DNA from 3 places in the Micromonospora sp. NPDC047670 genome. Region 1 is predicted to be linked to each of the others. Evidence: riboswitches for the same ligand, from Rfam matches in the RefSeq annotation. Region 1 holds a riboswitch; each other region holds the start of a gene.
The links. Region 1 has a riboswitch for cyclic di-AMP ahead of ACGF7U_RS02025 (coiled-coil domain-containing protein). Riboswitches for the same ligand answer to the same signal wherever they lie in the genome.
Positions count from the first base shown of each region.

Region 2: linked by a shared signal. The riboswitch ahead of ACGF7U_RS24220 (C39 family peptidase) and the one ahead of ACGF7U_RS02025 (coiled-coil domain-containing protein) in region 1 are both predicted to bind cyclic di-AMP.
Region 3: linked by a shared signal. The riboswitch ahead of ACGF7U_RS18635 (NlpC/P60 family protein) and the one ahead of ACGF7U_RS02025 (coiled-coil domain-containing protein) in region 1 are both predicted to bind cyclic di-AMP.

Region 1 covers NZ_JBIDDA010000001.1:430,569-435,360, forward strand. The annotation lists gene ACGF7U_RS02010 (hypothetical protein) at 1-206, shown strand, start outside; gene ACGF7U_RS02015 (helix-turn-helix transcriptional regulator) at 349-672, opposite strand; gene ACGF7U_RS02020 (carbonic anhydrase) at 910-1,665, shown strand; gene ACGF7U_RS02025 (coiled-coil domain-containing protein) at 1,788-2,807, opposite strand; cyclic di-AMP (ydaO/yuaA leader) riboswitch at 2,811-2,942, opposite strand; gene ACGF7U_RS02030 (YibE/F family protein) at 3,109-4,461, opposite strand; gene ACGF7U_RS02035 (hypothetical protein) at 4,787-4,792, shown strand, end outside.
Region 2 covers NZ_JBIDDA010000011.1:137,321-142,112, reverse strand. The annotation lists gene ACGF7U_RS24230 (hypothetical protein) at 115-579, shown strand; gene ACGF7U_RS24225 (hypothetical protein) at 785-1,543, shown strand; cyclic di-AMP (ydaO/yuaA leader) riboswitch at 1,829-1,970, shown strand; gene ACGF7U_RS24220 (C39 family peptidase) at 2,198-3,043, shown strand; gene ACGF7U_RS24215 (alpha/beta fold hydrolase) at 3,150-3,893, shown strand; gene ACGF7U_RS24210 (CDP-glycerol glycerophosphotransferase family protein) at 3,946-4,792, opposite strand, start outside.
Region 3 covers NZ_JBIDDA010000007.1:63,622-68,413, reverse strand. The annotation lists gene ACGF7U_RS18640 (N-acetylmuramoyl-L-alanine amidase) at 1-1,620, opposite strand, end outside; cyclic di-AMP (ydaO/yuaA leader) riboswitch at 1,860-1,997, shown strand; gene ACGF7U_RS18635 (NlpC/P60 family protein) at 2,010-3,050, shown strand; gene dcd (dCTP deaminase) at 3,123-3,701, opposite strand; gene ACGF7U_RS18625 (pyridoxamine 5'-phosphate oxidase family protein) at 3,780-4,331, shown strand; gene ACGF7U_RS18620 (zinc metalloprotease) at 4,459-4,792, opposite strand, start outside.

The DNA of each region.
Region 1 (4,792 bases):
GCGACATCGTGCTGCTCCAGCGGTTGGTGGAGACGGAGGCCGCGACGGCGGCGAGCGCGTTGGGCCTGATGAGCGTGCAGAGCTGGTTCACCCAGCTGCACCCCGAGATGGTCGGCCTGATCACCAAGGGCAAGGTGCAGTGGGTGATGCTCAGCATGACCCCCACCGAACGTCAGCTGATCGGCCCCGTCGCCCGCGCCGGCTGATCGGCGGGCCCGTCGGCTGCCCGGCCGGATCCGGACCACGACCAGGCGGCCTCGGACGAGCAGGTCCGCCGGCGCCGGCGAAGCCGGCCGGCGGACCGTCGAAGGGGTGGCGGGGATGCCGCGCGCCTCGGCGGGTTGCGCCTCAGGTGCGGTCGGCGCTCTCGGCGTCGTCGGCGAAAAGGGCGAGCAGGGCGCCGACCTGCCGGTCGGCCTCGGCGGGGTGCCGGAACCGCCCGGCCGGGTTGAGCGTGTACTCGTTGCGCCGGCCCACCCGGGTGCGGCTCAGGTAGCCGCCGGCCTCCAGGTCGGCGACGATCGCCTGGGCGGCCCGCTCGGTGACGCCCACCTCGTCCGCGACGTCGCGTAGCCGGGCGGTGGGGTTGCGGGCGATGGCGAGCAGCACGTGCCCGTGGTTCGTCAGGAACGTCCAGTTGCGGGTGCTCCCGTTCTCCCCTGTCGTCGCCATGTCGTCATCGTATGGCGCGCCTTTCGGGTTTTCCGCCGCGCCCTCGCGCCGTCGCCGGACGGCCGGCGGGCGGGGCAGCCGGGAAGGTCCCGCCCGAGTCCGCGGGCGGGCGCAAACATATGAAACGCATATCACGCATCCCTTGACGTATCTTTGGGTGCGTGTGACCGTGGGGGCAGCCCGCGCCCAGCGTCGGCCGGGGTGACCAGGTCGTTCGTGAGGGACGAGGTGAGGGAGATGAGTCGTCCCGGATCCCCCGGCGTTCAGCCGGGCCCGGAGCGGAAGTCGTCGGAGCCGGCACCGGGGGACCCGGTTGCGGTGCGCGACGCGATCCCCCCGTCGGGCAGTCCGGAGCTGGCGCTCGCCGAGTTGCAGGCCGGCAACCGTCGGTTCGTCGCCGGCGCCCCCCACCACCCCAACCAGGACGCCGGGCACCGTGCTGCGGTCGCGGACGGGCAGCACCCGTTCGCGGTGATCGTCGGCTGCTCCGACTCCCGGCTCGCGGCCGAGATCATCTTCGACCGCGGCCTCGGCGACCTCTTCGTGGTCCGCACCGCGGGGCACACGGTCGGCCCCGAGGTGCTGGGCAGCGTCGAGTACGCCGTGACGGTCCTGCACACGCCGCTGGTGGTGGTGCTCGGGCACGACTCCTGCGGGGCCGTCCAGGCCGCCCGTACGGCGGACGCCACCGGCACGGCCCCCGAGGGGCACCTCAACGCCGTGGTCGACGCCGTGGTGCCCAGCCTGCGCCGGGCGGCCGCCGAGGGCGTGGACGACATCGACCGCATCGTCGACATCCACATCGGGTGCACCGTCGAGGCGATGTTGGACCGCTCGGCCGTGCTGGCCGCCGAGGTGGCCGCCGGGCGCTGCGCCGTCGTCGGCATGTCGTACCGGCTGGCCGCCGGCGAGGCGCGGGTCGTGGCCGCCGTGCCGCCCCGGATGGGCGCGGTCGACGGGACGCAGCCGGCCGTCGCCGCCGCCGTCGCCTGACCCGACCGGCCGTTCGACGTCACCCGGTCCGCCCGGGTGCCCGGCGTCGCTTCGAGAAGAGCCCACAGACGGCGACAGGGCCGCACCCGCGGACGCGGGTGCGGCCCTGTCGGCTACCGCCGTCAGAGCAGTGACACGTGCACGTGGTCCGTATGGTTCGACGGGCCGCTGTAGGACTTCCAGCCGGTCGCCGGGAACCAGATCTGCCGGTTCCAGATCACGTAGTAGATGCCGAGCCGGTCGGCGTTACGGACCAGGAACGCGGTCAGGTTGTTGCCGTACATGTAGGTGTCGTCGTTGTGCCAGGGGGAGAAGCCGCTTCGCTGCAGCGACCAGTCGCAGGCCCGGCCCTTCGGATGCTCGTACGGCCCGCCGGAGCGGTAACAGCCGACGAACCGGTTGAACCCGGCCCGCTTCACCTCCTTGTACATGTGCAGCGTGCGCGCGGTGATGCAGCCGGAGGTGGTGGGGTCGTCCTCGGTGCAGGACAGGGGCTTCCAGTCGCCGTCGGCGGTACGACCCGGTGCCATCCGGGCCACCGGCGAGGTGGCGACCACCTTGCCGCCGGTCAGCCCTCTGCCGCCGACCAGCGCGAGGGCCTTCTCCGCCTCGCGCTTGCCGCGGGCCATCTCGTTGGTCAGCTTCGTCTGCTCGCGAACCTCGGCGTCGAGCGCCAGCTTGGCCTGCTCCGCGCGGGTCTTGACCGCGTTCACCGCGGCGAGCTTCTTGGAGTTGACCAGGTTCAGCTCGTCGAGCGCGGCGGCGCGTTGGACGAACGAGTCGGGGCTGGCGGTGTCCAGCAGCATCGACACCGCGCCGATCCGCCCCGTCCGGTAGGACTGGGCCGCGATCTCGCTCACCTGCGGAGCCAGCGCCGCCAGCTCGGCCTGCGCCCGGTCGACCTCAAGGGCCAGTTCGAGCTGGCGCTTCTTCGACTTCGCCAGCTTGGACTTGGCCTGGACGTAGCTCCGGTTCCGCGCCTCGATCAGGTCGTTGAGCAGCTTGGGCTCGTCGTCCCCGTGGCCCGAGGGCTGGGGCGGTGTCGTGGGTGCGGCCGCCGCCGGGAGGGGCCCGGCGAAGACGGCCAGGGCGGCGATCACGGCCACCACAGGTGTCAACCAGCGGCGTAGGGGTGCCGTCACAGTTTTCCCTTCCGTCGACCGCCGACCGGGTTAGCTGACGGGTTCGGGGCGGAAGTGGCCCCTACCGCTGTCGCGGATTCACCCCACGTACCTGGGTCCCCGGCTCGCCTGACGGCGATTGGGCGGCGGCACCGCAGGCGCCGCTGCGCGCCTTCGGCGGTGACCGGCAGCGAGGTTACCCGAGAGTCCTCCCGGGGATCTACGTCCCTAAGCCGACTAAATGCGTTATTTCGTAATGGCGGACGGTGACCAGTGACGCGTTTATCAGGCGGGACGTCCTGATCGGTCACGCTGAGGAGTGTCACCATGCGGTGTCCGTGCTCCCGTCTCGATCGGGCCACCCGGCGGGGGCGGCGGTGGGCGTGCTCCCGGCGCGCGGCCCGCTCAGGGCCTCCAACGCCTCGGACCGGTCCGCCGCCGGTCGTGGGACCGGCGGGGTCGGGGGCGCGCCGGGGTCGGCGGAGCCGCCGCCGCGCCGGCCGGCCGTCGTCACCAGGGCCGCGAGGCCGGTGGTCAGCGGCACGGCGGCGATCAGGCCCAGGGTGGCGACGGCGCTGCGGACGATCTCCTGGGCCAGGAACTCACTGGTCAGGATCTGGGTCACCGCCCGGGAGTCGGCGGTCAGCAGGAGCAGCACCGGCAGCGAGGCGCCGGCGTACGCCAGCACGATGGTGTTCACCGTCGAGGCGATGTGCGCGCGGCCGACCCGCGTCGCCGCGCGGTAGAGCTGCATTCGGGACAGCCCGGGGTTGGCGTGCGCCAGTTCGGTGACCGTCGCGGCCTGGGTCACCGTGACGTCGTCGAGCACGCCGAGCGAGCCGATGATGATCCCGGCGAGCAGCAGGCCGTGCAGGTCGACGTCGGCCTGGAACATCGACAGCGTGGTGGCGTCCTCGGTGCCGAAGCCGGTCAGGTGGGTCGCCGCGGTGGCGATCGTGCCGAGGACCCCGGTCAGCACCAGGCTGCCCAGGGTGCCGAGCACGGCGACCGAGGTCTGTGCGGTCACCCCGTGGGTCAGGTAGAGCACCACGAACATGATCAGGGCGGCGCCGACGACGGCGACCAGCAGCGGCGGGCGCCCGGCGCTGATGCCGGGCAGCACGAAGGTGAGCAGGATCGCGAAGCTCGCCGCCAGGCCGGCCAGTGCGGCGAGGCCGCGCCACCGCCCGAACGCGACGATCGCCGCGGCGAACAGCACCACCAGCCAGAGCAACGGCTGGCCGCGCTGGTGCTCGGCGATGTTGTAGGCGGTCGCCGAGGGGTCGGCGGGGTCCGTGAGCTCGACCAGGATGATCTCGTCGCCGACCGCGACCGTCGGCGCGCCGGGCCCGGCCGGCACGGGCGTCTCCACCTGCTGGCCGGCGTCGGGACCGTCGTCCACCCGTACCGTGACGGTGCCGCACGGGCCCTCCGTGGCGCCCGGGCTCCCCTCCGGGGTCTCCGGGGCGGGCGGGCACGGCTCCGTCACCACCCGCGTCACCGTGCCGTGGTGGCGGGGCGGGTCGGTGCCGGGCGCGGCCTCCGGAGCGTCCCACGGCCAGAGCGCCAGGGCCGCAATCAGGGTCGCGACGAAGAGGGGCACCACCGTCGCGACGAGGATCCGTCGCACCCCCGGCGGGGCGGACGGTGCGGGACGGGTGTGGTCGGCGCCCATTGAGTGTCTCCCAACGAATCCAGGGCGGGGTACGTGCCAGCGGGCCGGTCGGTTCAGCGTTCCCGGGTGACTTCGGCGGCGGATCGCCCCGGGGTGGCGAGCCGGCCACGTACCGCGATCGTCCGGCCCGAGCGGTCGCGGACGGTCGGTGCCGCCGCCCGGTCGGGGAGGCGGGGCGGGCGGTGCGGGGTCCATGGGGCCACCGGCCGAATGGTAGCCATCCCGGCATCCGGACGCAGGTCGTGCGGGCCGGTGTCGGGCGCGGACCGCGGTGGGATGCGCCCGTCGCGCCGGACGCGCCGACCCCGGGGACTAGCGTGGGGGTGTGCGG
Region 2 (4,792 bases), on a different contig from region 1:
GTGCGGGCCCGCCCGCGCGGGCGGCCGGGGACCGCGTCCACCCTGGTCGGTACGGCCCGCGCCGACACGCCCGGCGGCGATGCGGACCGGCGGCGTCGGCGGTAGCGTGGTCGCGTGCTCCCCGTCGCGCTCACCTGTCCCCTGTGGTGGGTGGCGCGGTGGGCCGCGCGGCTGCTGACCGGCCTCGCCGTCGCGGTCGCGTTCGCCGTCGGTGCCGGGGCACTCCCCGCCGCCCTCCCGGCCGACGCCGGGGCGCTCCCCGTCGCCCCGGCCCATGCCGGGACGTTCCCCGTCGCCCCCGCCCATGCGGGGCTGCCCGGGGCCACGGCGATCCCCGGCACGGTGCCCCCGGCCGTGGCGGCCCCCGTCACGGCGGTCTCCGTCGACCTGCCGGGCTGCCGCCGGGTCGGCGACGACCGCGTCGCCGGCGCCGACGAGCGGGCCGCCAGCGCCCTCGCCGCCCTCGCCGCCCCGGCCGACCCGGGCCAGGCCGGTGTGGCTGTCGCCGCCGGTCCGGCCCACGCGCCGGCCGGGCACACGCCGGGCGCCGCCGGCCCCCGGGCCCCGCCGCGCGACTGACCCGCACCATCCCGCCGGGCCGACGTGCCCCGCGACCGCGTCCGCCGCGAGGCGTCGGGAAGGCCCCTTCCGCCACCGCAGGCATCGACAGGTGCCCGTCCTGTGCCCCCCCACCACCCGCACCCGTCCGGCGGCGGGGTGCGGCGTCGCCGCTCCCCGCCGCGGTGCCCCCGCTGCCGCACTCGCTACCCGTGAGGTGCCGACCATGGAGACCGTCTTCTACCAGTTCCTGATCGAGGTGCCGCGGGCCGCCGCCATCTGGTCCGCCCTGCTCCTGCTGGCCCTGACCGTGCTCGCCGTCCTGGTCGCCCGCCCCGAGCGGGTTCCGTCCGCCGACGAGCCGGCCCCGACGCCCGCCGACGACCCGGCGGCCGAGGCGACCGACCTGCGTCGCTACGCGGAGGAGGTGGCCGTCGCGGCGGAGCGTGCGGCCCGGACCGCCCGGCGGCGGCGGGCCGCCTGGCTCGCCGCGCAGGAGGAGGTCGACCGGGCCTGGCAGGCGTACGACGAGGCGGAGACGGCCGCCCGCCGGTTCACCGGGGCTGCTGCCCTGCCCCCTCCCCGCACCCCGCGCACGCCCGCCGAGTACGCCGCCCGGGAGCGCTGGCTGCACCACGCGGCGATGGCCGCCCACTGGCGCGGTGACCTGACCGCCCGCCAACTCAGCGACGTGTTCGGTCACCGGGCGGGCTGGGATCCGCGCCGGCACCCGGCCGAGCAGGAGATCCTGCTGGCTCGGGCGGTACGCGACGCGAAGCGGGCCGGCTACCGGGCCGCCGCCGAGCGGGAGCGGCTGGCGTGGCGGGACGCCGACCTGGCCGCCGAGGCGGCGCGTGCCCTGGCCGCGGAGGCGTACGCAGCGGCGGTCCGGCTCCGGCCGGGTCGGCTCCCCGCAGCCCGCCCGGCGACCGAGGCGCACCGCCCCGCGGCCGCCGCGCGCTGGCGCCCGGCGCGGGTGGGCTGACGCGGGCCGGCTTCGGTGACGCCGGTCACAGCGCGGTCGAATCGGTCATCGGGCGCGGCCCGGCCGAATTCCGCCAACCATTCCGCGCCGAAGTCGGCCGGTCGTCCGGTTGTCGACCGAGGGCGCGCCGGAAAACGACTGTTCCATTGAGTCACGTCAGTGCCAAACTGCCCGCAAAAAAGTCCCGCGATCAAGGTTTAAGCAGGTGGGGGCGGGTTGGCAGGGCGCGGGCCGGCCAGTAATGTCGGCCCGTCCGGTGCGGTACCCGTTCGCAAGAGGCGACGCCGCGCCGACCCGCCTAATCGCGCACAGACGAGCCGGGGACCCAGTGCAACACCGGGGTGAATCCGCGGGCCACGGCCCGTGGTAGGGCGTTCTTCCCGCCCGAATCCGTCAGCTAACCCGGTCGGCGGCGTCGGAAGGAGTTCCATCCTCGTGCAGCACCCACCCACCCCCCGCTCGACCCGCCGCCTCCACGGCGCCGCGGTGCCCGCGCTCGCCCGGCCGCACGCCGCGAGCTGACCCCACCGGTCACCGCCCGTCGCCCGGCATCCCGGGCGCAAATCCCCTGAGTGGCCCACCACCCCGCCCGGACCCCGTCCGCGCGGTCGGTTCCCCCTGCGGCGGACCGACGGCCGCTCACCCCCCGAGCCCGTGGAGGAAACCGTGAAGCACCACCTCAAGCGACAGCTTCGTCGCCTCACGTCCGAGCGTCCCTACCAGGTGGCCGCCGCGTCCGCCGCGGCGCTCGTGCTGGCGTCGGGCACCGGCGCGCTGCTGGCCGGCGCCGACGAGGCGCCCGCCGCCGCACAGGCCCCGGTGGCCGTGACCGAATCGCGTGACGACACCGCCGCCTCGCGCGGCGAGGCCCGCGTCGCGGCCGCCCCGTCGACCGCCGCCGCGGTCGCGTCCAGCGCCGCTCCCTCGGCCAGCGCCACCAGCGCCGCGCCGAACCCCGACCTGACCCGCAAGCCGGAGCCGCCGAAGCCCCCGAAGTCCAAGACCCTGGACTACGACTACGAGGCCCAGACCACCTTCTACAACTGTGGCCCGGCCGCCGTCCGGCACGCCCTCAGCGCCGCCGGCGTCGCGCGCAGCCAGGACGCCCTCGGCGCCCAGCTGGGCACCGACGAGATGGGCACCGACTCCGCCGAGGACACCACCCGGGTGCTGAACGCGACGGTGAAGGGCGACCCGTACCGGACCCGGATGATCCCGGGCAACGCCGCGACCCCGGCGCAGATGGACCGGCTCCAGGCCGACGTGGTCGCCGCCATCAGCGACGGGCGGGGCGTCGTGGTGAACATCGCCGGCAGCGCCACGGACACCGACGGCGGCTGGCACTCGTTCCCCGGCGGCCACTACATCGCCGTCGTGGGCTACCAGGACGAGGGGCGGCTGGTGAAGATCGCCGACTCGGCGAACCCGGCGACCGCCTCGTACTGGATGTCCACCGTCGCCCTGGCGAACTGGGCCGCCACCCGCGGCTACTCCGCCTGAGACGACCCGTCGGGCGTCGGCCTCCCCCCGGGGGGAGACGGCGCCCGGTGTCGTCTCCGGGTCAGGGCCCTCGCCGGGGCGTCCGGCGGGTGGCACACTGCGGCGCATGGCCGATGAATCAGGTGACCGGGACGGTCGACGCGTCCTGCTGCTGCTGCACGGCATGGGCGCGACCGGCGACGTGTGGCTGCCCTGGGCGCCGCTGCTGGAGCGCCGGTGGGCGGGGCGGTGGCTGGCGCCGGACCTCGCCGGCCACGGCTGGTCGCCGCCGCTGCCGGCGTACTCGTTCGCCGGGCTGGCCGACCGGGTCGCCGTGGGGCTCGCGGCGGGGGACCGGCTCGTCGTGCTGGGGCACTCCCTCGGCGGCGTGGTCGGGCTGGCGCTGGCCGCCCGCGGCGCCGGGCTGCCGGTCGACGCCGTGGTCGGGCTCGGCATCAAGGCCGTCTGGTCGCCGGCCGAGCTGGCGAAGGCCCGGGAGTTGGCCGACCGCCCGGTGACCTGGTTCGCCAGTCGGGACGAGGCCGCCCGCCGCTACCTGCGGGTGGCCGGCCTGACCGGCCTCCTCGCGCCGGACGACCCCGCGGTCGGGGCCGGGCTGCGGCAGGTCGACGGCCGCTGGCGGCTGGCCATGGACCCGGCCGCGTTCGGGGTGGGCGAGCCGGACCTGCCCGCCCTGCTGGCGGCGACCGACGTGCCGGTGCTGCTCGCCCGCGGCGAGCACGACCCCATGGTCACCGACGCTCAGCTCAAGGAGCTGGGCGTACCGGTTGCCACCCTGCCCGGCCTGGGCCACAACGCGCACGTCGAGGATCCCGAGGCGGTCCTGGCCCTCGTCGACCCCTACCGCTGACCCGTGCGATGCGGCCGCGTCCGGGCCGACGGGCACCGGAGCGCGGGCCGGGTCACGTGCGGGGGGAGAGGGACGCCTCGTCCGGCTCGACCGGCAGGTCGGCCCCGCCGGCGGCGCGCGGGGTCGGCGGGTTCCAGCCCGCGTCGAGCTGCCGCCGCGCGGCGTCGAGGAACGCCTCGGCGTACGACTCGGCGGGGAAGTCGCCCAGGTAACGGGTCCGGGTCGCCCAGCGGGCCGAGGCCAGCGGGTCGGTGTCGAGCAGCGCGGTCAGCACCTCGTCCACGTTGGACATGTCGCGGCGCAGCACGTAGCCCGAGCCGGCCAGCGGGAACCGCTCGGCGAACCGGTCGCCCTCGCCGCCCATGTCCGTCACCGCGTACGGCTTGCCCGAGTAGAGGTAGTCGGAGATCACCCCCGACACGTCGGAGACCAGCGCGTCCGAGCGGTTCGCGCACTCGGCCAGGGTCAGCTCGCGCGCGGCGGCGCCGAAGACGTGCTGCCGGCCGCTGCGGGCGCGGTCCGCGGCCAGCAGTTCGGTGAGCCGCCCCAGCTGCCGTGCCGAGGCCGGGTTCTGCGACGTGTACGGGTGGGCCCGCAGGATCACCGTCGCGCCCCGCGCCAGCAGCCCGCGCAGCAGCGCCTCGGCCACCGGCAGCGAGCAGTAGTTGGCGTCGGCGTGGTGGCCCGTCCAGGTCGGCGTGTAGAGCACCGTCGGGTTCGCCAGGGCCCGCGCCGGCTCCGACCGGACCTCGATCGACTCGACCTGCGGCCGGCCGACCACCACGAACTTCTCCGCCGGGATGTCCACGCCGGCGCGGGCGTACCGCTCGATGGCGGCCTGGCCGGCGACGAAGATCCGGTCGAAGATGGCCGAGACCGGGTTGGCGCTGGGCGCCTTG
Region 3 (4,792 bases), on a different contig from region 1:
GGTCCAGTCCCCCTGCACCCCGGCCAGGGCGTACGTCTGCCCCGCCGAGGCACGGGCGCCGTGGTCCGAGATGTACATGGTGTTCGGGGTGCCGTCGGGCCGCAGCGCGATGTCGTTGACCAGCGGCGCGTCGTGGCTCGGCGCGCTGTGCAGGACCACCGCGGACGAGCCGCGCAGCGGGCAGGGGGCCGTCGGCGGGGGCGGGTTCGGCACGCCCGGGGGTTGCCGGTTGCAGCCGGTGAACTGCGGCTGGTTGGTGGCGAAGTCCGGGTCGATGGTGACCAGCCCGGTCCGCGGCGTGGCGGTCGACTTGAACGGCGCCTTGAGCAGGTCGAAGTAGTGCGACCAGTCCCAGTACGGGCCCGGGTCCCAGTGCATGCCGCGCACGGTCGAGGCGACGGTGCCGGGGACGTTGTCGTGCCCGATGATGTGCTGCCGGTCCAGCGGGATGTCGTACTGCGCCGCCAGGTGGCGGACCAGCTTGGCGGAGGTGCGGTACATCGCCTCGGTGTACCAGGTGCCGTGTCCGGCGAAGCCCTCGTGCTCGAGGCCGATGGACTTGGCGTTCACGTACCAGTTGCCGGCGTGCCAGCCGACGTCCTTGGTCTTGATGTGCTGGGCGATGTGGCCGTCCACCGACCGCAGGGTGTAGTGCCAGCCCACCCGTCGCGGGTCCTTGACCAGGTTGACGCTCGGCCCGAAGTAGCCCTCGGTGTCGTGGATGACGATGTACTCGATCTTCTGCCGGTTGGGCCGGTCGGAGAGGTCGTGGTTGCCGTAGTCACCCGCGCCGGGGCCGTACTTCTGGTAGGGCGCCGGGATCCACTCGCAGGAGATGGTGTCGGGGCACTCCAGCCCGTCGGGGCGGGCGAGCTTGCGCAGGTTGAGCCGGTCCAGCCAGGTGCGCTGCGGCTGCACCACGCTGGCGGGCAGGCTCACCTGCTGCCCGTCGTCGGTGCGCCGGCTGTCGCCGGCGTTGATGGTGCCGTAGACCTCGTCGGCGAAGGCCGCCGCCGCGTCGGCGTTGTCCGCGCCGGAGTAGCGGGCCACCGCGCCGTACCAGGCCGCCGGGTCGGTGCCGGCGCCGACGGGGGCGCCGATCTCCTTCTGGTACGCGGCCAGCAGCGCCGCGCCGCCCCGGATGTTCGCCGCGACGTCCGTGCGCAGCGTCTCCTCGCTGGCGCCGGTCAGTGCGGCGGCGGCGTCGAGCGTCCGCAGCGCGGCCTCGGCGGGGGGCGGATCGGCTGGCGGCTCGTGCGCCTCGGCCAGGGACGGGCGGGAGTCGTCGCCGCGCGGGTCCTCGGTGCCCTCGTCGTGGTGGGTGCCCCCGGGCAGGGAGGCGACGTACTCCGCGTCGGTGAGGTGCATCGGTCCGTAGCCGCCGCTGGTGCTCGGCGTTCCGGCGTTGGTGTCCCAGCGGGACTGCAGGTAGGAGACTCCGAGCAGGACGCTCTCCGGCACGCCGTACTCGGCCGCCGCGGCGGCGTACTGCTGCTGCCGGTCGGTCGTCGGCGCGGCGGCGGCGGATCCGGCGGCGGTGAGTGGCGTCGCCGCCAGGGCGGCCGCGACGGCGGCGGCCAGCAGGACGCGTCTGCTCCTCGATGTCGCTGTCAGGTGCATCAGACCCCCAGGTCGGACGGGCGAATGTGGGGCCACCTTCGCCCCGGCCGGCACCTTTGGTCAATACCTTTCCATCGGTCACTTCAAAAGGAAGAAAATCTTCGTCCTCGGGGTTGCGCGCTCCCTCCGGTCCGTGTGAACACGGTGTGTCACGGCGCGACGGGTTGCGGATTGATAACGGCCGTCTCTACTCTGGTCATTCGTCGGCCGGCGACAGTCCGCCCAACCGGGGCGGTAACGGTCCGACACCGCCGAGTCGCTCCCGAGCGAGCCGGGGACCCAGGTACCCCCGGGGTGAATCCGCAGCCTCTGCGGTAGGGCGTCCCCTTCCCGCCCGAACCCGTCAGCTAACCCGGTAGGCGGTACGGGAAGAAGGAGTACGGAGCCCGGTGGCACACCATGCCCCGCGGCCACCGTCGGCACGGTCGGCCCTCGCCGACCCGACGACGGCTGAGCCGCGCCCACGCTGGTACCGCTGCACCACCGCCCTCGCCGCCCTGGCCGCGTTCGCCGTCGTCCTGACCGGCGGCGCCACGGCGGCCCACGCCGAACCGACGGTCGCCGAGATCGAGCGCCAGATCGACGAGGACTGGAACAAGCTCGAACCGATCATCGAACGGCACAACGCCACCCGCCAGGACCTGGCCGCCAAGCGCAGGCAGGCCGACGCGCTCGCCAGGCAGATCAAGCCGCTGGAGGAGCAGGTCGACCAGGCGATGAAGAAGGTCAGCGCGCTGGCCGTCCGCGCCTACAAGGGTGAGAACGTCTCCGCCGTCAACGCCCTGCTGGGCAGCCGCTCGCCCGACCAGATGGTCGGCCAGCTCGAACTGCTCGACCGGTTCGCCCAGCACCAGCAGAAGGACGTGCGGCAGGTCGCGGAGCTGCGCGACCGGCTGGCCGCGAAGAAGGCGCCGTTGGACGAGATGGTCGTCCAGCTCGGCCGGACCGAGGCTCAGCTCGCGGCGAAGAAGAAGCAGATCAACGCCGAGATCGACCGGCTGCAGAAGCTGCGGCTGCGGATCTACGGCAGCGGTGGGGGCGGCCCGCTGCGTCCCGCCCCCTGCCCGGCCAGCTATCCCGGTGGCGGGGCCGGCACCGCCGTCAAGTTCGCCTGCGCGCAGATCGGCAAGCCCTACGTCTGGGGCGCCGAGGGCCCGAATTCGTACGACTGCTCGGGCCTGATGCTCGCCGCCTGGGCGAAGGCCGGGGTGTCGCTGCCGCACAACGCCGCGCAGCAGCGCCGGGTCACCGCGACCGTCAGCCGGGGCGAGCTGCGCCCTGGCGACCTGGTCTTCTACTACAGCGACCTGCACCACGTCGGCATGTACGTCGGCGGGGGCTGGGTGGTGCACGCCTCCCGGGCCGGGGTGCCGGTCAGGATGAAGAAGGTCGACGACGGCCCGATCCACAGCTACGGCCGCCCCGGCTGAGGTGTGCGGAGGGGCCCTTCCTGACGCACGTCGTCGAGGAGAGGGCCCCTTCTGGCACCCGCGAAGCGGTCGTCAGCGGGTCGGCCAGGTGCGCCAGTGCTGCCAGGAGCGGCTCGGGGTCGGACCCCGCTGCCCCTGGTAGCGCGAGCCGTAGACCGCCGAGCCGTACGGGTGCTCGGCCGGCGACGAGAGCCGGAAGATGCAGAGCTGGCCGATCTTCATGCCCGGCCAGAGGGTGATGGGCAGGTTGGCCACGTTGGACAGTTCCAGCGTCACGTGGCCGGAGAAGCCCGGGTCGATGAAGCCCGCGGTGGAGTGGGTGAGCAGGCCGAGCCGACCCAGGCTCGACTTGCCCTCCAGCCGCCCGGCGAGCTGGTCGCCGAGCGAGATCACCTCCAGCGTCGAGGCGAGCACGAACTCGCCCGGGTGCAGCACGAACGGCTCGCCCTCGGGCACCTCGACCATCGACGTCAGGTCGTCCTGCTGCATCGCCGGGTCGATGTGGGTGTAGAGATGGTTGTTGAAGACCCGGAAGAGCTTGTCGAGGCGTACGTCGATGCTGGACGGCTGCACCAGCGTGGGCTCGAACGGCTCCAGCGCGAGCGTGCCCGCCTTGATCTCGGAGACCAGGTCGCGGTCGGAGAGCAGCATCGGAACACCATAGCGAGCGATGTGCGTGACCTGCGTGTCGGACTACCTGTTCGTACACGTGTTCGATAGAATGTCGGCATGGCTTCCTGGTCCGAATTCGCCGCCGACGAGCCCCGCCTCGCCGACGGGATCCGCGTTCTCATGCAGCAGTACGGGCCGGGCTTCGGCTATCTGGCCACCGTCCGCGCCGATGGTGGGCCCCGCGTCCATCCGGTCTCCCCGGTGATCACCGACGAGGGCCTCTTCTGCTTCGTGGTCGACTCGCCGAAGCGGCGCGACCTGGAGCGCGACGGCCGCTACGCCCTGCACTCCTTCCCGCCGGAGGAGAGCGACGACGAGGCCTACGTCGCCGGCCACGCCCGGCCGGTGACCGACCCGGCCCGGGTGGCCCGGCTGGCCCGCAGCCACCGGGCCGCGCCGCAGGTCGACTGGCGGCTGTTCGAGTTCACCGTCGACGTGGCGATGCTCGCCCGCCGTGAGCCGGGCGGCGTGGGCGGCGCGGGCGAGGGACACGGGCGGCCCGCCGTCCAGGTCTGGCTCGACCCCCGGGCGACCGCCCCCGACGTCGCGGCGGAGCCCGCGACGCGGTCGGTGAGCGGCGACAGCCTCGCCGCCCGCCCGGCCGCCTGAGACGCGGTGTGACGCCCCGGGCCGTCCCCGTCCGGGGCGCCACACCGCCCCGCCCCGCCCGAAGGCGACGGTGCCGGCCCCCGTCGAGCGGGGGCCGGCACCGGTGCCTGCCTGTCGTACTGGGGAATTACGCCGCGCGGTACGCGTTCCAGGCGGTCAGCATTCGGCTGGCCTGCCCGGCGGTGAACTGGTGCATGCAGGAGTCGTAGGTGTAGTCCATGAAGTTGGTGATCGGGTCGACGCCCGGGGCGGTGCAGGTGTCCCGGCCGGTCGGGCACTCGAACGCCGGCGAGGCCTCGGGCGCGGTGTCGCTGACGCTGTCACCCGAGCCGGAGCAGCCGCCCTGGAAGGTGTGGTAGAGGTTCAGCCAGTGACCGACCTCGTGGGTGCCCGTGTCGCCCTGGTTGTAGTTGGCGGCCGTGCCGCCCGGCAGCGACTCGCTCAGCACGACGACGCCGTCC